Regions from separate parts of the Arthrobacter saudimassiliensis genome, predicted to be linked through region 1. Evidence: riboswitches for the same ligand, from Rfam matches in the RefSeq annotation. Region 1 holds a riboswitch; each other region holds the start of a gene.
What was found. A riboswitch is a leader RNA that binds a small molecule or an ion and turns the genes downstream of it on or off. The one in region 1 is predicted to bind S-adenosylmethionine.
Positions count from the first base shown of each region.

Region 2: linked by a shared signal. The riboswitch ahead of AC5RV6_RS02795 (hypothetical protein) and the one ahead of AC5RV6_RS07005 (LLM class flavin-dependent oxidoreductase) in region 1 are both predicted to bind S-adenosylmethionine.
Region 3: linked by a shared signal. The riboswitch ahead of AC5RV6_RS09855 (flavin reductase family protein) and the one ahead of AC5RV6_RS07005 (LLM class flavin-dependent oxidoreductase) in region 1 are both predicted to bind S-adenosylmethionine.

Region 1 is NZ_JBNHFX010000001.1:1,476,800-1,484,648, reverse strand. Features, by position in the region: gene AC5RV6_RS07020 (ABC transporter permease) at 1-748, shown strand, start outside; gene AC5RV6_RS07015 (ABC transporter permease) at 745-1,527, shown strand; gene AC5RV6_RS07010 (type I phosphomannose isomerase catalytic subunit) at 1,883-2,833, shown strand; gene AC5RV6_RS07005 (LLM class flavin-dependent oxidoreductase) at 2,834-4,231, opposite strand; SAM riboswitch class I at 4,238-4,330, opposite strand; gene AC5RV6_RS07000 (ABC transporter ATP-binding protein) at 4,682-5,500, shown strand; gene AC5RV6_RS06995 (aliphatic sulfonate ABC transporter substrate-binding protein) at 5,624-6,664, shown strand; gene AC5RV6_RS06990 (ABC transporter permease) at 6,661-7,539, shown strand; gene acs (acetate--CoA ligase) at 7,530-7,849, shown strand, end outside.
Region 2 is NZ_JBNHFX010000001.1:606,745-614,593, reverse strand. Features, by position in the region: gene AC5RV6_RS02810 (hypothetical protein) at 1-543, shown strand, start outside; gene AC5RV6_RS02805 (GyrI-like domain-containing protein) at 608-1,066, opposite strand; gene AC5RV6_RS02800 (tyrosine-protein phosphatase) at 1,163-1,981, shown strand; gene AC5RV6_RS02795 (hypothetical protein) at 1,918-2,304, opposite strand; SAM riboswitch class IV at 2,385-2,512, opposite strand; gene AC5RV6_RS02790 (SGNH/GDSL hydrolase family protein) at 2,620-3,573, opposite strand; gene paaZ (phenylacetic acid degradation bifunctional protein PaaZ) at 3,821-5,914, shown strand; gene AC5RV6_RS02780 (TetR/AcrR family transcriptional regulator) at 6,097-6,720, opposite strand; gene paaK (phenylacetate--CoA ligase PaaK) at 6,786-7,849, opposite strand, start outside.
Region 3 is NZ_JBNHFX010000002.1:576,601-584,449, reverse strand. Features, by position in the region: gene AC5RV6_RS09865 (APC family permease) at 1-427, opposite strand, end outside; gene aspS (aspartate--tRNA ligase) at 554-2,359, shown strand; gene AC5RV6_RS09855 (flavin reductase family protein) at 2,468-2,974, opposite strand; SAM riboswitch class IV at 3,023-3,142, opposite strand; gene AC5RV6_RS09850 (PhzF family phenazine biosynthesis protein) at 3,290-4,126, shown strand; gene AC5RV6_RS09845 (nitronate monooxygenase) at 4,153-5,253, shown strand; gene AC5RV6_RS09840 (acVLRF1 family peptidyl-tRNA hydrolase) at 5,257-5,910, opposite strand; partial or broken gene AC5RV6_RS09835 (replication-associated recombination protein A) at 6,127-7,518, shown strand.

The DNA.
Region 1 (7,849 bases):
GATCGGAGCAGCCACTTTCCTGCGCGGCGTCGGCGCACCGCCCGACGGCGGGCCGGGTGCCATTCCGACGCCGTGGGCCGTGCTCAGCCAGATGGCAGCCGACGGGTGGGGGTTCTACCAGCGCAACGCGTCGGTCACGCTGGCCGAGGCCGGCGCCGGCTACCTGTGGGGCAATGCGCTCGCCCTTGGCCTGGCGTTCCTGGTGCTGCTGGTGCCGCGGCTGGAGCGCCTGGCCACCCAGCTGGCCGTGGTCAGCTACTGCCTGCCGGTGGTCGCCGTCGGGCCGGTGATCTTCATCGTGCTGGGGCCGCCGCGCACCGGCGAGGCCTCCGGTACCGCCGTCGCCCTGGCTGCCCTTTCGGTCTTCTTCACCACCATGGTCAGCGCGCTGGCCGGGCTGAAGGCCGCGGACCGCGCCAGCCTGGATGTGGTGACGGTCTTCGGCGGCGGGCGCATCCAGCAGCTGGTGAAGGTGCGGATCATCGCCGCGCTGCCGGCTGTGCTGGCGGCGCTGAAGATCGCCGCTCCGGCCGCGCTGCTGGGCGCCATCCTCGGTGAATACGTGGGCGGCGTCGACCGCGGGCTGGGCCCGGCCATGGTGAACGCGCAGCAGACCCTGGAAACCGCCCGGGTCTGGGGCGTGGCCCTGGCCTGCACCGCGCTGGCCGGTGCGGCGTACGGGCTGCTGGGCCTGGTCTCCCGCTGGGCGGCACCGTGGGCCGCCGGCACCAGGGCAGGTGCGCTGTGACGGCGGCGCTGCAGGCCTCCGGGCGGCTGCTGCTCGGCCTGGCTGCGTCCCTGGCCGTGGTGGGGGTGCTCTGGATCGCGCTGCTGGAGATCTTCGATGTCTCCGCCTACATCGGCAAAGGCCCGGCAGACGTGTTCGGCTACCTGGTCCTCGACGCCGACGCCGGCGCGAACCGGGCGTTGGTGCTGGCCGAACTGGGCCACACCCTGCTGGACGCGGGCATGGGGTTTGCGGCCGGCATGGCCGCCGCCCTGCTGGCGGCGACGCTCTTCACCCTGTTCCGCGGGGTGGAGCAGGCGCTGATGCCGCTGGCCATGCTGCTGCGCTCGGTGCCGCTGGTCGCGCTGGCACCCATGATCATCCTGATCTTCGGCCGCGGGCAGCTCACGGTGGCGGCGATGGGCGGCATTGTGGTGCTGTTCCCCGCCCTGGTGACCATCGTCGTCGGGCTCCGTTCAGCGTCCCCGGCCATGCTGGAGGTGATCCAGGTCTACGGCGGCAGCCGCTGGGATGCCTTCCGCAAGGTGGCCCTGCCGTCTTCGGCGCCGGCGTTCTTCACGGCGCTGCGCGTGTCCATTCCCGGCGCGCTGACCGGAGCGCTGCTGGCTGAGTGGCTGGCCACGGGGCAGGGCATCGGCTACGGCATCGTGTCGGCGGTGTCCCGGGCCCGCTACGACTACGTGTGGGCGGCGGTGGTGGCGGTGACGCTTGCCTCGATCCTGCTGTACGCGCTGGTCGCGGCGGTGGAGGCGGCGGTGAAGCGACGGGCCGGGGCCTGAAGGGCCTGCCCCGGCACCCCGGGGGGGCAGGAAACCGGGGGCAGGAAAACGCACTCCCGGCAGCAGGCTCACGGGGAGTCTTCCGGCCTGGAAGCGTAAAATATTAAAAGTGGTTGCGGACGGTCGGTCCCCGGCCGCCGGCACCTCCGGTCCCCTTTTCCAGTGAGTTTTTTTCCAGTGAATGCAGTGACTCCCCGTGCGAACTGATTCTGCACATACCGGCTTCGAAGCCCCCTCCCGCCGACCTTCAGTATCTCCGTCTCCCCGCAGCGTGCTCGTCGACTGGAATCCCGAAACGTATTGGCAAACGCTGGCCCGATTCGCTTCGGATCAGGCCGCCGCGTTGCCGCCTCCGGTGACCGAATCCGGCTCGCCGTTTCCCTTCCGCCTCCAGGTCCTGGACGCCGACGTTCCGCTGCCGATCATGCTGCACCCGCACTGGGAGCAGGCCCTGGCGGGATTTGTGCGGGAACAGGCCCGAGGCGTGCCCTTGGCCGCCGGCAACCGCAATTACAAGGACCGGGAGCCGAAGTGTGAGGTCGCCGTGGCCCTCACGCCCCTGCGCGTGCTTGCAGGGGAACGGACTCCGGAGGAGCTTCAGGCCATAGCTGCGGACCTGGAGCTGCCCTGGCTCCGTTCCTACCTCCGCTTCCGCCACGAGACGGCCATCCACTCGATCCTGCGCATGACGCCACATGAAACGGCTGCCGCCCTGCGGGAAACCGCCGAGGCCGTCGCCCGTGCACCTCGCCTTGACGGACCTGCCGCGGAGGCAGCGGCCGTGGTCCGCCGGCTGCAGCAGCTGTTCCCTCAGGACCGCGGCATTCTGCTGGCCGTCTGCATGCAGCTGATCCACCTGGATCCCGGCCACGCAGCCGTGATTCCTCCGGGATGCCTGCACACCTATCTTTCCGGCCAGGCCGTGCTGGTGATGGGCACCTCGGAGAATGCGCTGAAGGCCGGCCTGACCAAGGAGTACGTGGATCTCTGCGAACTGCAGCAGCTGACCGGCCGCGGACAGCCGGCCCCTTTCCCCCTGCCCGTGCTCGACGTCGGCGACGGCGAGCAGCGCATCCCGCTCTGGAGCGACGGCCTGGACCTGCGCAGGGTGGTCGTCGGCAAGGACCCGAAACCCGTCCGGGTGGGTCCGTTCAGCGGAGTGCTGGCCGCATTGGACCCCGCCGGCATCACCGTGAACGGGACCTCGGCGGAGATCGAGCCCGGAGCCAAGATCCTGTATGCCGGCGAGCCCGCGACGGCCGCCTTCACCGGGCCGGCGCAGGTTTTCGTGGCCTCGACGCTCTGATCAGCGGGCGACCTCGGCGGGACGCAGCCGGAACCGGGCGCCGCGGTGCGTCTGCGGCAGCTTGTCTCCGGCGCCGAACAGCTTGTGCCGCAGCGTGCCCGGCTCATACGCCGTCCGGTACGCGCCGCGCTTCTGCAGCTCGGGCACCACGAATTCGACAATGTCCTCGAACGTGCCCGGAGTGATGGCGTAGGCCAGGTTGAACCCGTCCACGTCGGTGTCCTCCACCCAGCGGATCAGCTCCTCGGCCACCTCGGCGCCGGAGCCCACCAGGCGCGGGCCCAGCCCGCCGATTCCCGCAGCGGCGGCGATGTCGCGCACCGTCCACGGCGCGCCGCCGTCGTCGCCGCTCTGGAAGTTCGCAACGGCGGACTGGATGGCGTTGGACTGCACGTCACCGATCGGCGCGTCCAGGTCGAATTCGGACAGGTCGATGCCCATCCACCCGGACAGCAGCGCGAGCGCGCCCTCGGTGCTGGCGTAGCGCTGGTACTCCTCGTGCTTGGCGGCGGCACCCTCGGCGGTGGCGTCGGTGATCACGGTCAGCAGCGTGTAGATCTTTACGTCATGCCGGTCCCGCCCGGCGACCTCGACGGCGTCGCGGATCCGCTGCACCGTGGCCTTGAGCTTCTCCTTGCTGTGCGCGCCGATGAACACCGCCTCGGCGTTTTCGGCGGCGAACGCGACGCCGCGCGGCGAGGCCCCGGCCTGGTAGATCACCGGGGTGCGCTGCGGGGAGGGCTCGGTGATCGCGATGCCCGGCACCTTGAAGTACTTGCCCTCGTGCCGGATCTCGTGCACCTTCGCCGGGTCCGTGAACACTCCGGATTCGGGGTCGCGGACGACGGCGTCGTCCTCCCAGGAGCCTTCGAGCAGCTTGTAGACCACCTCGAGGTATTCGTCGGCGTGGTTGTACCGCTCGTCGTGTTCGAGCTGGTCCTCCTGGCCCATGTTCCGCGCCGCCGACGGCAGGTAGCCGGTGACGACGTTCCAGCCCACCCGGCCGCGGGTCAGGTGGTCCAGGGTGGCCAGCCGGCGGGCGAACGGGTACGGGTGCTCATAGGCGGTGCCGGCGGTGACGCCGAAGCCCAGGTGCTCGGTCACATGCGCCATGGCGGAGACGGTCAGCAGCGGATCGTTCACCGGCACCTGGGTGCCCTGCCGCAGGGTCGCCTCGTTGGAGGCGCCGTACACGTCGTAGGTGCCCAGCACGTCGGCGATGAACAGCCCGTCGAACAGGCCCTTCTCCAAGGTCTGCGCCAGGCTGGTCCAGTAGTCCAGGTCCGTGTAGCGGGCGGACTGGTCCTGCGGATGCCGCCACAGGCCCGGGGACTGGTGGCCCACGCAGTTCATGTCGAAGGCGTTGAAACGGATCTGGCGGCGCGCGGAAGCAGGCATGAGATTCCTCCATCGGTCCTGGCAGTAGCACCGTCCCTGCGGAACAGGGGGTTGCTGCGGCGTCGACGAGCCAGGTCTCTCGGCCGCTCCGGATGGGTACGCGTCCCATCGTGGGCCCTGCCGGCCCGGCTGGCAAACGTGCCGGGTCACGGGCCGTAATGCCCGACGCCGGTACGCGCCTCCGGCCTGGAAAGGCCGCCGGAAAGCGGGCCGGGCAGGCGCAGGAAATGTTACGCCCGGACTTGCCGGATCCCGGGGCGGGGGCGTTTAGTGGTCTCTTGACCATCCCGAGCGGCTGAGAGACCTGGCTCCGTGACGCCGCAGCAACCCTGGTCGCCGTGCTTCCTCCTTGAGGCGCGGCGATAACGAGGAGACCGCCGCAGGAGGCCCGCACCGCGGGCCCAGGGCGATCTCCGTAGGGTGCTACTGCCAGGATCGATGGAGAAATCTATGACATCTGTGCTGGCATCCCAGTCCCCTGCCGCCGCCGAGACCCGGCGCGGCTCCGCCCTTCCTGTCACCTTCAGCGCGCTGGAACGGACCTTCGGCTCCGGGCCGCAGGCGCACACCGTGCTCCGCGACGTCGATTTCGAGGTCCGTGCCGGTGAGGTGCTCGCCATCCTCGGCGCCTCCGGCTGCGGCAAGTCCACGCTGCTGCGCGCCGCAGCCGGCCTGGACCACCCCACCCGCGGCTCCGTCCTGATCGACGGCACTCCGGTCTCCGGCATTGACGAACGCTGCGCCGTCGCGTTCCAGGAACCGCGGCTGCTGCCGTGGCAGACCCTGCAGGCGAACATCGCCATGGGCCTGCCGCGCGGCATCAGCGCCAGCGCCGGCAAGGCCAAGGTCGCCGAACTGCTGGAGCTGGTGGAGCTCGGCCGGTTCGCCAAGCACCGCCCGACGGCCGTCTCCGGCGGCATGGCCCAGCGGGCCTCCCTGGCCCGGGCGCTGGCCCGCACCCCCGGCGTCCTGCTCCTCGACGAGCCGTTCGGCGCCCTGGACGCGCTGACCCGGCTGAAGATGCAGGACCTTTTGCTCGACATCCACCGGGCCACCCCCGCCACCGTGCTCCTCGTGACCCACGACGTCGACGAGGCACTGCAGCTCGCGGACCGGATCATCGTCCTCGGCCGCGACGGCGAGGCCCCCGGCGCCACCATCACCCGCGTCATCGACGTGCCCGGCGAGCGCCCGCGGGACCGTGCCTCGGCCGGGCTGGCCCGAATGCGGGTCGAGCTGCTCGAAAGCCTCGGCGTCGAACGCCGCTAGGCCGTCGACGCCGCCCGCTGCCTCCGCTTCCCCTTTTCCTTCCCCGCCGCCGTCCTCCCGACGCCGGCTCCGGGACCGCCGTGTCCCGACCCATGCTCAGCACGTTCCCAGCAAAGGACTCCCATGAACAGCCGTTCCCTCCGCCGTCCCTTCACCCTCCTGGCCGCCGCGGCCGCCGCCTCGCTGGCCCTGACCGGCTGCGTGGCCGGTGAGGACGCCGCCGATCCCGCCGCTGCGGGCACCGGCGACGCCGGCACCCTGAACATCGACTTCGCCACCTACAACCCGCTGTCCCTGGTCATCAAGGACCAGGGCTGGCTGGAGGAGACCCTGGCCGAGGACGGCATCGAGGTGAACTGGGTGCAGTCGGCCGGTTCCAACAAGGCCAACGAGGCGCTGCGCGCCGGAGCGATCGACGTCGGCTCCACCGCCGGCTCCGCCGCCCTGCTGGCCCGCTCCAACGGCTCCCCGATCAAGACCATCAGCATCTACTCCCAGCCGGAATGGGCGGCCCTGCTGGTCTCCCCGGACTCGGACATCACCTCGGTCGCGGACCTTCAAGGCAAATCCGTGGCCGCGACCAAGGGCACCGACCCGTACTTCTTCCTGGTCCAGGCGCTGGAGGAGGCCGGGCTGGAAACCTCCGACGTGACCGTGCAGAACCTGCAGCACGCCGACGGGCGCACCGCCCTGGAGAACGGCTCCGTGGACGCCTGGGCCGGGCTGGATCCGATCATGGCCGGCGCCGAGCAGGCCGGAGCGGAGCTGTTCTACCGCAACCTGGACTTCAACACCTACGGCTTCCTGAACGCCACCGAGTCCTTCCTCGAGGAACAGCCGGAAACCGCGCAGGCCGTGGTGAACGCCTACGAAAAGGCCCGCGCCTGGGCCGCCGAGAATCCGGAGGAGACCGCGCAGATCCTGGCCGACGTCGCCGGCCTGAACCTGGAGGTGGCCCGCACCGTGATCCTCGAGCGCAGCAACCTCGACGTCGACCCCGCCCCCGGCGAGGCGCAGCGCACGGTCCTGGAGAAGGTCGGCCCGAGCTTCGTGGAGACCGGCGACGTCGCCGACCAGGCGGCCATCGACGAGGCCATCGCCACCCTGCTCGACGACTCCTTCGTGCAGCAGGCCGATCCCGACGCCATCAGGGACGCACAGTGACGGCGCCCGACGTCCCCTACGCCACCGGCGCGGCGGTCGTGCCCGGCGGCGCAGCCGGCCCCGCGGGTGCCCCCGCAGCCGCACCGAAGCCCGACCGGGCTGCCGGCGCCCGCGGCGTCCTCGGCAACCGGTGGGCCCGGCTGGGCCTGGGCCTGCTGGTCCCGGCCCTGATCCTCGCCGCCTGGCAGGCCGTCACCGCCGCCGGGCTGTTCAGCCCGGTGCAGCTGCCCTCCCCCACGGCGGTCGCCACGGCCGCCGCCGACCTGATCTCCCGCGGCGAGCTGGGCCTGCACGTGGCGATCTCCACCCAGCGGGTGCTGATCGGCTTCGCGATCGGCGCGGCCCTGGGCCTGGTGCTCGGCGCCCTGCTCGGCCTGTCCCGGCTGGCGGACGTGCTGCTCGGCCCGGCGATCGGCGCGCTGCGGGCGGTGCCGTCGCTGGCCTGGGTGCCGCTGCTGATCCTGTGGATGAAGATCGGCGAGGACTCGAAGATCACCCTGATCGCCATCGGCGCGTTCTTCCCGGTCTTCACCACCGTCTCGCTGGCCCTGCGGCACGTGGACGCGAAGCTGGTGGAGGCGGCCCGCGCCTTCGGCCTGAACGGGCTGCGGCTGCTGCGCACGGTGCAGCTGCCCGCCGTCGTGCCCTCGGTGTTCTCCGGCCTGCGGCTGGCCCTGGCCCAGGCATGGCTGTTCCTGGTGGCCGCGGAGCTGATCGCCTCCTCAATGGGGCTGGGCTTCCTGCTCACCGATTCGCAGAACAACGGCCGGACCGACCGGCTGCTGCTGGCCATCGTGCTGCTGGCCGTGATCGGCAAGGCCACCGATGCGCTGCTGGGCATCGTCGAGCGGTGGGCGGTGCGGCGATGGGCCTGAACCTCACCGACACCGAAGGCGTACCGGCGGCCGGCCGGGAGGACGTCGCCGGCTTCGCCTCGGAGGCGGAGCGGATCGCGTTCTGGGAGGACGCCGCCCGCCGGCTGCAGTGGGAAACGCCCTGGCATACCGCGCACACCTTTGACCGGCCGCGCCGGCTCTCCGCTCCCGAGGTGCCGGCCGCCGACGCCGAGTACACCGTGCCGAGGATCCAATGGTTCGCCGGCGGCACCCTGAACGTGGCGGTGAACTGCGTGGACCGGCACGTCGCCGCCGGCCGCGGGGACAAGGTGGCGCTGCACTTCGAGGG
Region 2 (7,849 bases), 870 kb from region 1:
CCCTCGGTCATCACCGAGGCGGCAGGCTCGGTCTGGAGCGAGGCGGACATCAAGGAAGCCCAGCGCCTCGCCGTTGAAATGGCGGTCGACATGATTGACACCGCAGCCAACGGCGCCCCGGGCGACAGCCAGGCCAGGGTCGACTGGTGGGAGCTGAACATGGACAAGTTCGACCCGGTCTGGCAGCAGGAGATTTACAACAGCCTGATTTCCGATGACCCGAACCTCGCCGTCGTGTTCAAGGGCACCCACCGGGAAGCCAGTGATACATCGGACGGCTACGGCCTCGTCTACGGCGAGGGCGAGGTCCATATCAAGGACCGCGCCATCGAGACGACCGCAATCGACGCCGGCCCCATCGGAGATGAGAACGGCATTTCCGTCGCCTTGGATATTGATTACGTCAACGTCGCCGAGGTAAACGGCAAAAAGACCGACGAGGAAGTGGAAGGAAAGCTGATCTACCATTTCACGAAGAGCGAGGACGGTCAGCTTCGCATCTCCGGCGTGCAGCCTGAATTCAGGTACCAGATCCTTAACTAGCAAGGCCACCAACAGTTTCCCGCGTTTGTCGGCGTCCGGCCGGCCACCGCGGGAAACTGTCGTTTCAGGGCCGGATGACGGGCTGCTGCAGCTCAGTCACCCAGTCACTCTGATCATCGGAGACCGCGCGTAGGTAGAGCTCCCGGCAGGGCCCGGACGGAACGAATCCCCTGGCGATGATCTCCGTGTGCAGGGCCTGCCAGCTTTCGCCGATACGCTCCATGGAGCCCAGATGGACGCCGCATACCGCGGCGGCGACGCGGGGCAGTCCCACCGTCTCGACGCCGTCGGGCGCCGTCCCGGCGTGCTCGTAGCCGGCGGTCACACGCAACCCTGCCTCGCCTGCCTCGTACACTGCCACCGGCGTCGCCAGCGACGCTCCGGCCCGGGCCAGTTCGGCAGCCACACTGTCGAACAGCGGGCCGACGACGCCGGCGATCTCGGGCTGCTCCGACACGACGGCCGTGCGGGCAGCCAGCCGGAGGGCAGGGAGGGGCTTTTCGATGATTTCAATCGGGGACATCCGGTTCTCCTTCTCGATTCGGTGGAGCCGCCGGTCATCCGGCGGTGGCGGAGACCGCGCGGAGGCTCCCTGCCCGCCCGAGGCTACGCTGGATGCATGGAAGCCGACAGCCGGAGCAGGCACTGGGACGGAGCCGTCAACGCCCGGGACCTGGGCGGGCTGCCCGTGGCAGGCGGACGCCGGGTCCGGCCGGGCCGCCTGATCCGGATGGGGCGCGCGGAGTGGCTGACCGAACAGGGCTGGCGCCAGGCCTGGGATGACGGGGTCCGCACCGTGATCGACCTGCGAAATGTCCAGGAGCAGGGCCGCAGGGACAGCGACCCTGACGTGCCCGACGCCGTCCAGGCCCGCTTCCGGCGGCTGTCCCTGCCGATTCAGGACTGGCAGGATCCCGACTTCACCGCGCTCACCGGCCCTTACATGGATTCGCCCAGGTTCTACCGCGAGAACCTGCGCCGCTGGCCGCAGCGCCTGGCCGCCGTTATGGAGGCGATCGCTGATGCGCCCGACGGCGGAGTCGTCTTCCACTGTTCCGCCGGCAGGGACCGCACCGGGCTGGTCGCCATGCTGCTGCTGCAGCTGGCCGGCGCGGCCCCGGAGACCATCGCCGCCGACTATGTCCAGGGCCTGTGCGGCATCAACGCCCACCACGCCCGGCAGCGTACGCCGCGGGAACGGCCGCTGACCCCGGCCGAGCTGCATGACCGCGCGGAGGCGGAACGGGCGGCGCTGCTCACGGCGCTGGAGGGATTCGATACCGAGGGCTACCTGCGCAGCGCAGGTGCGCGGCCGGAGGTGCCGGACCTGCTGCGGGCCCGGATGCTCGATCCGAATGGCCGCTCACTGACCGGTCACTCACTCGACGCCACCTGGTCCTCAGCGGATCGGCTGAGGCCCGGGCGCAGGCAGGGATGAACCCGGTCCAGCCGGGCCAAGTAGAAAAAAGAGCTCCCGGTGGGTCCCAGGAAACCGCCCGGAACCATCAGCGTGGAATACCGCGGGCACCACTGCGGAGGGGCGACGGCGATCTTCAGCGCCGCGGCCAGCGCCGGCACGTCGTGGAACCAGAACAGCTGCTGCTGCCCCTCGCGAATCAGATGGATGAGCTGCAGGTCGGCATCCACATGGATCTCGACGTCCACCCAGTAGTCCAGTTCGGCCATCCGGCGGTGGTGGATCCAGTGGACGCGGTGGCCGGGCGTGTAGCTGCGGCAGCGGGACGTGGTATCGGTGCCCAAGAAAGTTCCCCTTCGGGTTGTCCTTGCCTGCGCCGGATGCCGCTGCCCCCCCGCCGTACCGGAACCCTGGAGGTGCCGCAGGCGGACGGCCTGCGGCGAATGCAGGCCGCTTCGTCATCCGAACCACCCGCCGAACAAGGGGGTTGGTGTGTGGCAGGTCGGAGCCTTCCCTCGGCGCCGGGCGCGTCGGGTGCCACATCTCGTGAAGCTGGATTTACTGTAGCGCAGGGCTCGGACACCGGGGAAGCGCCGGTCCTGTCCGGCGCGGCCCGGTCCGTCCCCGCGCCGCAGCTTCCGACGGGTTCTCCTGCGGGCTCAACGGCAGCCGGGCCGCCCGCGGCGGTCGTCGAATGAGGCGTCGGCGAGGATGGCCGGCAGGTAGCCCTGTTCGTAGCCGGCGGCGTTCGGGTGCAGGTCGAACGGCCCGCCTTCGAGCCGGATCCAGGGGTCCGGCGAGCCGATGCCGTGCCCGGCGAACTCGTCCACCACGTCCACGAACACCGCGTCCTCAGGCAGCTGTGCCGAGATGACGGCGTTCAGCTCGTCGGTGCCGGCGTTGAACAGCTCCTGGGCGGGTACGCTCAGCGCGCCGGGGACGGCGGCCTCGAAGAGGTGGGGATACCCGGTCACCACGAGTTCGGCCCGCGGGGCTGCGTCCCGGATCCGCTGCAGCGAGGCGGCGATGCCCGGAGCAAGGACGGTCCGGGCATACGCCTGGGCCTGGGCAATGGCCGGGGCGCAGGTGGCCGGCAGTCCGGGGCCGGCACACGCGGCAACGACGTCACCGAAGCGGACGTCGTTGCCGCCGATGGTCACGGTGACCAGATCGGTGCCGCGGTGCAGCAGTCCCTGGGCCAGCACGGTGTCAATCTGCTGCGGCAGGTCCACGGGCCCGGCCGGCGGGGCGGGATCGGTGGTCAGCGCCGTCGCTCCGGCGCAGGTGGCGTCGGCCTGCAGATCCACCCGGCGCAGGGCATCCAGCAGGGCCGGGTAGCCGAAGGCGGTTCGGCCGCATTCCCGGACGTCGTCGCTGCCGCCGTAGCCGGAGGCATAGGAATCGCCGAGGGCCACATAGTCGACGGTGCGGCCGCGCGGGTGGCGCCCGCCGTCATCGCCCCTGCCTCCGTGCCAGGTGACCGTGGCCTCTGCTGCCGGAACAGCCCCCGCTGCCGGAACAGCCCCCGCTGCCGGAGCAACTCCGGCAGCCAGGGCCAGGAGGACAGCGGCGCCGGCAGAACGGCGCAATGCGCGGAGGATACGGGATGCCATGGGAGCCTCCAGGCGAAAGGGTGGAGCAGCTGAGGGAGGATCAAGGCTAGTGCGCAGCCGGGCCGCTGTCAGCCGGGGAGGCCCGAAACCGGGCGGTGAACGGTCGACGCAGTGGTGTGCACCACGGACGATTGCGGTACGCTGGAGTTTATTACCGACCGTCCGGTCAGTTATCTGTGCACGGGGATGGCCCCGCTGCCGCATCCAAGGCCGGAATCCCGTCCCGTTCCGAAAGGGCCCGTCAAAGATGACCGCAACAGCCGTTGACGTGCAGATCGTTCCCAGTTTCGTCCAGGACGCCTGGTGGACCCCCGAGCGCAGCCAGGTCTCCGCTCCCGCCGAAGTCCGGGACGCCAGCACCGGCGAGACCCTCGCCCTGGTCAGCTCCGAAGGCCTCGACCTGGCCGCCGCCGTCGAGCATGCGCGGACCGTGGGCCAGCGCGAACTTGGCGCCCTGACCTTCCACCAGCGCGCCCTCAAGCTCAAGGAGCTGGCGCAGTACCTGAACTCCCGCAAGGCCGAGCTGTACGAGATCTCCGCCCGCACCGGCGCGACCAAGGGCGACTCCATGGTGGACATCGACGGCGGCATCGGCGTCCTGTTCACCTTCAGCTCCAAGGGCCGCCGCGAGCTGCCCAACTCCACGGTGATCATCGACGGCGCCATCGAGCAGCTGTCCAAGGACGGCTCCTTCATCGGCGAGCACATCTACACCCGCATTCCCGGCGTCACGGTGCAGATCAACGCCTTCAACTTCCCGGTCTGGGGCATGCTCGAAAAGCTCGCCCCCGCGTTCATCGCCGGCGTGCCGACCATCGTCAAGCCGGCCACCCCCACCGGATACCTGGCGGCCGAAGCGGTGAAGATGATCACCGAATCCGGCATCCTGCCCGCCGGCTCGCTGCAGCTGATCTCCGGGTCCGCCCGCGACCTGCTCGACCACCTCGACTACCGGGACATGGTCTCCTTCACCGGTTCCGCCTCCACCGCCAACCGCCTGAAGTCCCACGTCAACGTGGTGGAGGGCGGGGTCCGCTTTACCTGCGAGACCGACTCCCTGAACGCCGCGATCCTGGGGCCCGACGCCGCGCCCGGCACCCCCGAGTTCGACGCGTTCGTGAAGTCCCTGGTCACTGAGATCACGGTCAAGGCGGGCCAGAAGTGCACTGCGATCCGCCGCGCCATCGTGCCCGCTGACCGGGTGAACGACGTCGTCTCGGCTGCCGCCGCCCGGATCGAGGAGCGCATCGTCCTCGGTGATCCCCGCGGCGAGGGTGTCACCATGGGCGCTCTGGCTTCCGTGGAGCAGCTCGACGGCGTGCGCGAGTCCGTGAACCGGCTGCTCGGCGGCGGAGCGCAGATCGCCTACGGCTCGCTGGAGGCGCCCGACGTCGTCCATGCCGACGGCAGCCGCGGCCCGGCCGACGACGGCGCCTTCCTGGCGCCCGTCCTGCTGACCTGGGACAACCGTGAGGCCGAGGAGCTGCACTCCGTGGAAGCCTTCGGCCCTGTGGCCTCCGTGGTGGGCTACACGGATCTGGCCGACGCCGTCCGCCTGGCCGCCATGGGCTCCGGCTCCCTGGCCGCCACGGTGTGCACCAACGACCCCGACACCGCCCGCGAGCTGCTCACCGGAATCGCCGCGCATCACGGCCGCGTGCTGCTGCTGAACCGCGAAGACGCCCGGACCTCCACCGGCCACGGCTCGCCCGTGCCGCACCTGGTCCACGGCGGTCCCGGCCGCGCCGGCGGCGGCGAGGAGCTGGGCGGCATCCGCTCGGTGCTGCACCACATGCAGCGCACCGCCGTCCAGGGCTCGCCCAACATGCTCACCGCCGTCACCGGCGTCTGGCACACCGGCGCCGACCGGACCTTCGACGACGTGCACCCCTTCCGCAAGGATCTGGCCACGCTGAAGATCGGCGACGCCGTGCGCTCGGATCTGCGCGAGGTGACCCTGGAGGACATCACCGCCTTCGCCAACAGCACCGGCGACACCTTCTACGCCCACACCAACCAGGAAGCAGCCGAGGCCAACCCGTTCTTCCCGGGCATCGTGGCGCACGGCTACCTGCTGCTCTCCTGGGGTGCCGGACTGTTCGTGGAGCCGGCTCCGGGACCGGTGCTGGCCAACTACGGCCTGGAGAACCTGCGCTTCATCACTCCGGTCGCGGCCGGTGACTCCATCCGCGTCACCCTGACCGCCAAGAAGATCACTCCGCGCGAGACTGATGAATACGGCGAGGTGGCCTGGGATGCGGTGCTGACCAACCAGAACGACGAGATCGTGGCCACCTACGACGTCCTCACCCTGGTCGAGAAGCAGCGCGCCGACGGCTGATCAGCCGCAACACTGCAGGCAACGGCGAAGGCCGGCGGGCCCCTGGGGGCCGCCGGCCTTTGCCGTTAAGCGGTCGAATCATGAACTGCTTGCGCTGGTCATTCTCGCCGGATGCCCTCGCCGGCTGCGCCGGTGCGTCGCCCAATCCGCCTCCCGGGCGGCCGGAGGGCGGAAAAGACGCCTCAGGAGCGGGCGTGCAGCCCGTCGAAGACCATGGTGATGACGTCGTCGGCCAGCTTCTCCGGGGAGATCGGCCCGCCGGGCTTGTACCACTCCACGATGGAGTTGATGGTGCCGAACAGCAGCCGTGTGGTGGTGCGCGGGTCAATGTCGCTGCGCAGCGAGCCTTCGGTGCGGGCGGCGTCGACCAGCGCCGCGACCCGGCGGTCGAACGCACGCCGGCGTTCCAGCGCATCGCGCTCGATCTCGGTGTTGCCGCGCAGGCGCAGCAGCAGGGTCACATAGGGCAGCCGCTCGGCCAGGACCGCGATGGTGCCCCGGAGCACGAACTCCAGGCGCTGCTCGGCCGGACCCTCGGATGCACGGGGGTCATCCAGCACGCCTTCTAGGCCGCCGAGGGCCTCCTCAAGGGCCAGCCTCAGCAGGTCGCCCTTGGAAGGGACGTGGTGGTAGATCGCGGACTTGGTGATGCCCAGGTTCTCCGCGAGGATGCCCATGGAGGTCGCCTCGTAGCCGTGCCGGTTGAACACGTCCACCGCGATGTTGAGCACCGACTGCTGGTCGTAGCCGGGGCGTCCGCGGCGGGTGCCGGCAGCACCCGCCGCGGATGAGGTTGAAGTAGGCATGGCTCCCATTTTCGCATGTGTCACTGAATGAACGGCGGCCGGGGCCCTGCCTGCCCCCGCAGGCCTTAGCCCTGCGGCTGCTCCTTGCGCAGGTCATAGATGCGGCGCAGCTTGCCGCTGGAACGGGCCAGCGTGCCCGGCTCGACGACCTGGATGCCGCAGGAGGATCCGATGTGAATCTTGATTTCCTTCTTCAGGGTGACCGCCGCAGCGGCTGCGGCCTCCGCAGTGCAGTCCTCACGCCGTTCGATCTTCACCGTCAGCTCGTCCATCCGGTCCGGACGGGTGATTTCCAGCTGGAAGTGCGGGCTGAGGCCCGGCACGCGCAGCGCGATCTCCTCCACCTGGCTGGGGAACAGGTTCACCCCGCGCAGGATGATCATGTCGTCGTTGCGCCCGGTGATGCGGCCCATCCGGCGCATGGACGGCCGGGACGTGCCGGGCAGCAGGCGGGTCAGGTCGTGGGTGCGGTACCGGATGATCGGCAGCGCCTCCTTGGTCAGGGAGGTGAAGACCAGCTCGCCGTGCTCGCCGTCGCCCAGGACCTTCGTGTCATCGAACGGGTCGATGATCTCGGGGCGGAAGTGGTCCTCCCAGATATGCGCGCCGTCCTTGGTCTCCACGCATTCGCCGGCGACGCCGGGGCCCATCACCTCTGAGAGGCCGTAGATGTCGCAGGCGTCGATGTTGAACATCGCCTCGAGCTCGCGGCGCATCTCCTCGGTCCACGGTTCGGCGCCCAGGACGGCGTTCTTCAGCGAGGTGCTGCGGGGATCCAGGCCGGCCTTCTGCATGGCGTCGCCGATGGTCAGCAGGTAGGTGGGGGTGCAGAGGATGGTGTCCGGCTCGAAGTCGCGGATCAGCTGGATCTGCTTCTCGGTCTGCCCGCCGGACATGGGAATCACGGTGCAGCCCAGGGTCTCCGCCCCGAAGTGCGCACCGAGGCCGCCGGTGAACAGGCCGTACCCGTAGGCGTTGTGCACCTTGTAGCTGCTCTTGACGCCGGAGGCGCGCAGCGAGCGGGCCACCAGGGTGCCCCAGCGGTCCAGGTCGCCACGGGTGTAGCCGACGACGGTGGGCCGGCCGGTGGTGCCGGAGGAGGCATGGATGCGGGCCACCTGGTCCTGAG
Region 3 (7,849 bases), on a different contig from region 1:
CGGTGAGGGCCGCAACGGCCGCCGCGGCGGCGATTCCGGCACGGTCACCGAAGACGTAGGTGCCGAAGGTCAGCGCCGCGGTTCCCGCGGCCGCGAGCAGCGCGCAGATCAGCAGCCAGCCGGTGAGGAAGCCGGCGTAGGGTCCCAGCAGCATGCGTGCCGCGGTGCGCGCGGCTCCGCCGTCGCGCAGCCAGCCGCGGTCCGTGCCGGGCAGCCGGTCATCGACCGCGCCGGCGAGCTGGTAGGTGGACACCGCACAGCAGTAGGCCACCAGGGCCGCGATGAGGCAGGGCGCCAGCAGCAGGCCGCCCGAGGCGGCGACGGCCGGCGGGAACACGACGAACAGCCCGGTCCCGATCATGGATCCCAGCCCGGCCATGGTGGCATCGAAGCCGCCGAGGGGACGCACGGGCTTGCTGCTGGGCATGGACCTCCTGCCGGGCCGCAGGCGGCGGCGGGGAAACGGAGCGAACACCGGTAAACTCTTGTGGAGATCTCTATTCACCTTGAGCGGGAACCGTGTTTTCCGCAAGCAATCTTTGAGAGGACTGCTTTGCTGCGCACACATGCGCTTGGCACCCTGAGGGCCGAGCATATTGGTCAGACCGTCACCCTTGCAGGCTGGGTGGCCCGGCGCAGGGACCACGGCGGCGTCGCCTTCCTCGACCTGCGTGATGCCTCCGGCGTGGCGCAGGTGGTGGTGCGGGAGGAGGAGGTCTTCCACGGGCTGCGCAACGAATACGTCCTGCAGATCACCGGCAAGGTGGAAAAGCGGCCCGAGGGCAACGAGAACCCGGCGCTGGCCACCGGCGAGGTGGAGGTCATCGCCGACGAGGTGGTCATCCTCAACACCTCCGATCCGCTGCCCTTCCAGATCGACGAGCATGTGGAGGTCGGCGAGGAAGCCCGCCTGAAGCACCGCTACCTCGACCTGCGCCGCCCGGCCCCGGCCGCCGCGCTGCGCCTGCGCTCCGAAGCGAACCGGGTGGCCCGCGAGCTGCTGCACGATGAGGGCTTCGTCGAGATCGAAACCCCCACCCTGACCCGCTCGACGCCTGAAGGCGCCCGCGACTTCGTCGTTCCGGCCCGCCTGGCCCCGGGCTCCTGGTACGCCCTGCCGCAGTCCCCGCAGCTGTTCAAGCAGCTGCTGCAGGTCGGCGGGTTCGAGAAGTACTACCAGATCGCCCGCTGCTACCGCGACGAGGACTTCCGCGCCGACCGGCAGCCGGAATTCACCCAGCTGGACATCGAGGCCAGCTTCGTCGAGGAAAACGACATCATCGCCCTGGGCGAGCAGATCGTGAAGTCGCTGTGGAAGCTGATCGGCGTCGAGATCGAAACCCCGATCCGCCGCATGACCTACGCCGAGGCCATGGCGAAGTACGGCTCCGACAAGCCCGACCTGCGGTTCGGTCTGGAACTGACCGAACTCACCGAGTTCTTCAAGGACACCACCTTCCGCGTCTTCCAGGCCCCGTACGTCGGCGCCGTCGTGATGCCCGGCGGCGCCTCGCAGGCCCGCCGCACCCTCGACGCCTGGCAGGAATGGGCGAAGCAGCGCGGCGCCAAGGGCCTGGCCTACGTGCTGGTCCAGGAGGACGGCAGCCTGACCGGCCCGGTGGCCAAGAACCTCACCGACTTCGAGCGCGAGAACCTGGCCGGCACCGTCGGTGCCAAGCCCGGCGACTGCATCTTCTTCGCCGCCGGTGACCAGTCCTCGGCCCGGGCGCTGCTCGGAGCCGCCCGCGTGGAGATCGGCCACCGCACCGGACTCATCAATCCCGGCGACTGGGCCTTCGTGTGGGTTGTCGACGCGCCCATGTTCGAGCCCGCGGCAGCGGCCGTGGCAGCCGGTGACGTCGCCGCAGGAGCGGGCGAGTGGACGGCCGTGCACCACGCGTTCACCTCGCCGAAGCCCGAGTTCCTCGACACGTTCGACACCGACCCCGGTTCCGCGCTGGCCTACGCCTACGACATCGTCTGCAACGGCAACGAAATCGGCGGCGGGTCCATCCGTATCCACCGCCGTGACGTGCAGGAGCGCGTGTTCAAGGTGATGGGCATCTCCGAGGAAACCGCGCAGGAGCAGTTCGGGTTCCTCCTGGAGGGCTTCAAGTACGGCGCCCCGCCGCACGGCGGCATCGCCTTCGGCTGGGACCGGGTGGTGGCCCTGCTGGCCGGCGCGGAGTCCATCCGCGACGTCATCGCGTTCCCGAAGTCCGGCGGCGGCTACGACCCGCTGACCAACGCTCCGGCTCCGATCAGCGCGCAGCAGCGCAAGGAAGCCGGCGTCGACTTCAAGCCGGAGAAGAAGCAGGACAAGCCTGCCGACGCTCCCGCTTCCCCGTCCGGCCGGTAACGAAGCCGGGCCTCTACCCAGGTCCGGTCTGCGACGAAGCCCGGCTGCCGTGTTGGCAGCCGGGCTTCGTGCGCTCCCGCCCCGAGGCGGCCCGGCCCGCAGGCGGGGTCAGGCGAACGCCGGCACGCTCAGGTTCCGGAACGCGGACCCGTGGAAGACCAGCGGTTCGTGCCGTTCCTCGTGCGTGGAGTAGCCGTGTACCCGCAGCAGCACCACGGCGTGGTCTCCGGCCGGGACCTCATTCTCCACCGAGCATTCAAGCCAGAGCGCAGCCTCGTCGAGGAACAGTGCGCCGGTGTCCGCCTGGTGCAGGCTGAGGCCGGCGAAACGGTCCCCGTCGCGGGAGGCGATCTGGCGGCAGACGCCGTCGTGCCCGGTGCCGAGGACCGAGACGCCGATCCGCCCGGCCCGCTTCAGGACCGGCCAGGTGCGGGAGGAGTTCTGCACGGCGAACATCACCAGCGGCGGATCGAGGGAGACCCCGACGGTGAAGGACGACGCAACGATGCCCTGCGGGCCGCCGTCGACCTCTGCGCAGAGAGCGGCGATGCCGGAGGGGAAGCGCCCGAAGGCACGGCGCAGGGCGGTCGGCTGGAGATCGGTAACAAGTGTCATGGGACGTCCTCTGCCTGAGGCGTCCTCCGCGCTGCTGCATGCGAAGGGACGCTGTACTTGCCGCAGCGGGAAATCCACCGGAGCGGCCGAATCGTCACCTGGAGCACCCCGCTACGGCGAGAGGGTTGCCGTCCAGCCGGCCAGGGCCTCTGGCTGGAACTCTTGATTCTGGCTCCCAATCTAGGGCCGGCACGGTCGAGGGGCAAACGGCCCGGCCGACGGCGGGCCCGGGCCGCAACAGTTTGTAACGCCGCCTGAACGCAGGGCGCGCGCCGTCGGCGCAGCCGCCCGGCAGCCCGGTAGTAGGGTGTGGGCATGAGAGAGCGCTGGTTCAAGCAGGTGGACGTGTTCGGCAGCAGCCCGTATCTGGGCAACCCCGTGGCCGTGGTGCTGGAGGGCCAGGACATCTCCGACCAGGCCATGCAGCAGTTCGCCCGCTGGACCAATCTCTCGGAGACCACGTTCCTGATGCCGCCGACCATCGCCGGCGCCGACTACCGCGTCCGGATCTTCACGCCGAACGGGGAGATCCCGTTCGCCGGGCATCCCACGCTGGGCAGCTGCCACGCCTGGCTGGAGGCGGGCAACCGGCCCCGCACTCCCGGCACGGTGCTCCAGGAGTGCGAAATCGGCATCGTCACCCTGCACGCCAACGCGGGCCTCGCCGCCTTCGAAGCCCCCCGGCTGCGGCGCAGCGGCCCGCTCGACGACCCCACCCTCACCCAGGCGGTGACGGCCCTGGGCCTGCGCATCGACCAGGTCCGCGGCCATGCCTGGGTGGACAACGGGCCCGGCTGGCTCGGCCTGCTGCTGGCCGACGCCGAGACGGTCCTCTCGCTCAAGCCCGACAACGCCGCCCTCGGCAGCCTGCGGGTGGGCGTCATCGGCCCCTACGAGGACACCTCGGAGGCCGATTTCGAGGTCCGCGCCTTCGTGCCGGCCCTCGGCATCGCCGAAGACCCCGTCACGGGCAGCCTCAACGCCGGCCTGGCCGTCTGGCTGATCGGCGCGGGCCTGGCGCCCGACCGCTACGTGGTGAGCCAGGGCACCGCCGTCGGGCGGAAGGGCCGGGTGCGGATCTTCCAGCGCGACGGCGGCATCTGGGTCGGCGGCGAGTCCGTCACCTGCGTCGACGGCTCCGTCCGCCTCTGACCGACCGATGACCCGAGGAGCCCGCTGTGTTCAGCCTCTATGACCTGCCGCGGCGGATCATCGCCGCCCCCATGGCCGGCGGCCCGTCCACGCCCGAACTCGCAGCCGCCGTGTCCGACGCCGGCGGCCTGGGTTTCCTGGCCGGAGGCTACCTGGCCGCCGATGTGCTGGAAGGCCGGATCGCACGCCTGCAGGACCTGACGCGGCGCCCGTTCGGAGTGAACCTTTTCGTCCCGGACGCGGCCAACACGCAGGAGACGGCGTCCACCTCCGGCACCGGCCCGGACGCGTACGAGGCGGCCGCACAGTACCGCGGCCAGCTGCTCGACGAGCAGGCCACGGGTGCCCTGCCGCCCACGCGGCAGCCGCTGCCGCTGCCTGACGCCGCCGACGACGACGGCTGGGAGGCGAAGCTGGGCCTGGTCCTGGAGATGTCGGTACCGGTGGTGTCCTTCACCTTCGGGGCGCCCACCGCCGAGGTGGTGGGGCAGCTGCACGAGGCGGGAACCGCCGTCGTCATCACCGTCACCGACCCCGAGGAGGCGGAAGCCGCCGTCGGATCCGGGGCGCGGATCCTCTGCGTCCAGGGCCCCGACGCCGGCGGCCACCGCGGCACGCTGCGCACCGCCGCCGAGCCGGGCACCGATGCGCTTCCGGACCTGCTCGAGGGTGTGCGCACCGTCCTCGGGGACGTCCTGCCCGGACCGCGCGAAACAGTGGAGCTGATCGCCGCGGGCGGGATCAGCGGGCCGGGGCAGGTGGCGGAGCTGCTGACGGCCGGGGCGGACGCCGTCCAGGTGGGCACGGCCCTGCTGCTGGCGCCTGAAGCCGGAACGCACCCGCTGCACCGCCAGGCCCTGGCGGGGGAGCGGTTCGCCGATACGTCGCTGACCCGGGCCTTCTCCGGCCGGTGGGCACGCGGCCTGACCAATGACTTCATGCGCCGGCACCGTGACGCGCCGGCCGCCTACCCGCTGGTCAACCAGATCACCCGGCCGCTGCGGGCGGAAGCCGCCGAGCGGGGAGACGCCGACCTGATGAGCCTGTGGGCCGGGCGGGGCTTCCGTGAGGCCCGCCCGCTGCCGGCTGCCGGGATTGTCGAGGAGCTCTGGGCCGGAGTGCGCTGAGCGTCAGTCCGGCAGATGGATGGTGACGGCTACGGAACACGCGTCGGATGCAGCTCTGCGTAGCGACGCGAGGTTCGGGTCCTGCACATCGACCGGGCGCAGCAGCGGCAGCCGGCTCCATGGCTGCAGGGCCCTCGCCTCCCGCAGCTGGCTGATCAGCAGCCGGTCACCGCCGGCGGCCAGATACTGGGGCGCGGCGTCCCCGGCCGATGCTGCGGCAAAGAGCACAGCGGCCGCTGATGCCGCCGCCTCCACCAGTGCATCGGCCTGTTTGGCGCGTCGTCGGGCGTAGCGCTGCTGGGAGCCGCCGCCTGCGGCGGTCCGGCCCTGCACATACCGGCTGCCCGTCTTGGAACGCAGCAGCCGTCCCTCCCTGGCCACGCCCACGGCCCAGCCGCCGCGGCGCACCAGCACCAGCCCGACGGTGCGCGACTGGCCGGCCAGCGCAGCGAGGCGCCCGACGTCGTCCGCACCGCGTCCGGGACGTCCGTCCTCGGGCCAGGGCGCAGCCAGCACGGCCCGGGCACCGTTCGCCGCTGCCGCCTCCAGTCCCTCATCGGTGGCCGTGACCGTCAGCGGCCCTTGGGCGGCGGCGAAACGGTCGAGCCAGCCGGCCAGCCGGGGGCCGGGCACGCTCGTCCGACGGGTTACGGTCATGATCAGGTCCTTGCGGTGCTGGGAGGGTCGGGGCCGGTGCTGGGAGGGTCGGGGCCGGTGCTGGGTGGATCGGTGGCGGTACGGGGTGGATCGCTGGCGGTGCGGATGCTCTGTCGAGTCTGCCAGACCCCGCCGGCCGGACCCGGCCTCGGCACTTCCGGGGGTGCCGCGCGGCCGGCGCCGCGGACTGTCCGCGGGCACCAGTAGGCTGGAACGGTGAGCGATTTGTTCAGCAGCGCCTTCGATGAGGACCGGGACGACGCCGACGAGGCACCTGCGGGAAGTGCGGCGCGGCGCCCGCGCAGTCCGCTGGCGGTCCGGATGCGGCCCCGCAGCCTGGACGAGGTGGTCGGGCAGCAGCATCTGCTCGGACCCGGCTCGCCGCTGCGGACCCTGGCTGAGTCCGCCGATGACCGGAACCCCGCAGGCCCCACCTCGGTCATGCTCTGGGGCCCGCCGGGCACCGGCAAAACCACCCTTGCCCATGTCGTGGCGCGCGGCGCCGGGCGCAAGTTCGTGGAGCTGTCCGCCATTACCGCCGGCGTGAAGGACGTCCGCCGGGTCATGGAGGAAGCCCTCACCAACCGGGACCTGCACGGCATCACCACCGTGCTGTTCCTCGACGAGATCCACCGCTTCAACAAGGCCCAGCAGGACGCCCTGCTGCCCGGCGTGGAAAACCGCTGGGTGGTCCTGATCGCTGCCACCACGGAGAATCCGTCGTTCTCCGTGGTCTCCCCGCTGCTGTCCCGGTCCCTGCTGCTGACGCTCCGGCCGCTGACGGAACAGGACATCGCCGGACTGCTCAACCGGGCGGTGGCGGACGAACGCGGACTCGCCGGCCGGGTCACGTTGAGCGACGAGGCCCTCGAACACCTGGTCCGGCTTGCCGCCGGCGACGCCCGGCGGGGCCTCACCGCCCTGGAGGCGGCCGCCGGCGTCGCGTTCTCGGAACGCGGATCCGACGACGGCGGGGTGCCGGTGATCCTGCTGCCGCACGCCGAGAAAGCTCTCGACGTGGCGGCGCTGCGCTACGACCGGGCGGGAGACCAGCATTACGACGTCGCCAGCGCCTTCATCAAATCCGTCCGCGGCTCCGACGTCGACGCCTCGCTGCACTATCTTGCACGAATGCTGGAAGCGGGGGAGGACCCGCGCTTCGTCTCCCGGCGGATCATGATCTCCGCCGCCGAAGACATCGGCATGGCTGACCCCACCGCCCTGCAGACCGCCGTCGCCGCGGCGCAGGCCGTGCAGCTGGTCGGCATGCCGGAGGCCCGGATCATCCTGGCCGAGGCCGTGGTGCACCTGGCGACGGCACCTAAGTCCAACGCCGCCTACGCGGGAATCAACGCCGCGATCGCCGATGTCCGCGCCGGCCGGGGCCAGGGGATCCCCGCGCATCTGCGCGACGCGCACTACCCCGGAGCCAAACAGCTCGGCCACGGCCGCGGGTACGTCTATTCGCATGACGCCCCGCACTCGGTGGCGCGGCAGCAGTATCCGCCGGACGACCTCGTGGGGCGGAACTACTACGAGCCCACCGGCAACGGCGTGGAGCGGGAGATCGGACCGCGTCTGGAGCGGCTGCGCGGCATCATCCGCGGCACCCCGATGCCCCCGCGGCCGGCGGCTGCGGCCCCGGCACCGGGAGCGGCTGCTCCGGAGGCGGTTGCTCCGGAGGCGGTTGCTCCGACGGCGGCCGCGCCGGCTGCTGCCGGAGACGAGGGTCCGGCAGCGGACACGGCGGCCGAGCCGGCGCCCGCCGCACCCGCACCTGAGGCAGAGAAGCCCCGGTCCAAGACCAGGACCCAGCCCGAGTCGAAGACCAAGGCCGCGCCCAAGCCCAGGGCTCAGGCAAAGTCCAAGGCTCAGCCCAAGCCCTAGGCTGCCTCTGTTCCCGCAGGCGAGGCCGCCGTCGGGCCGGATTTCCGGCGGT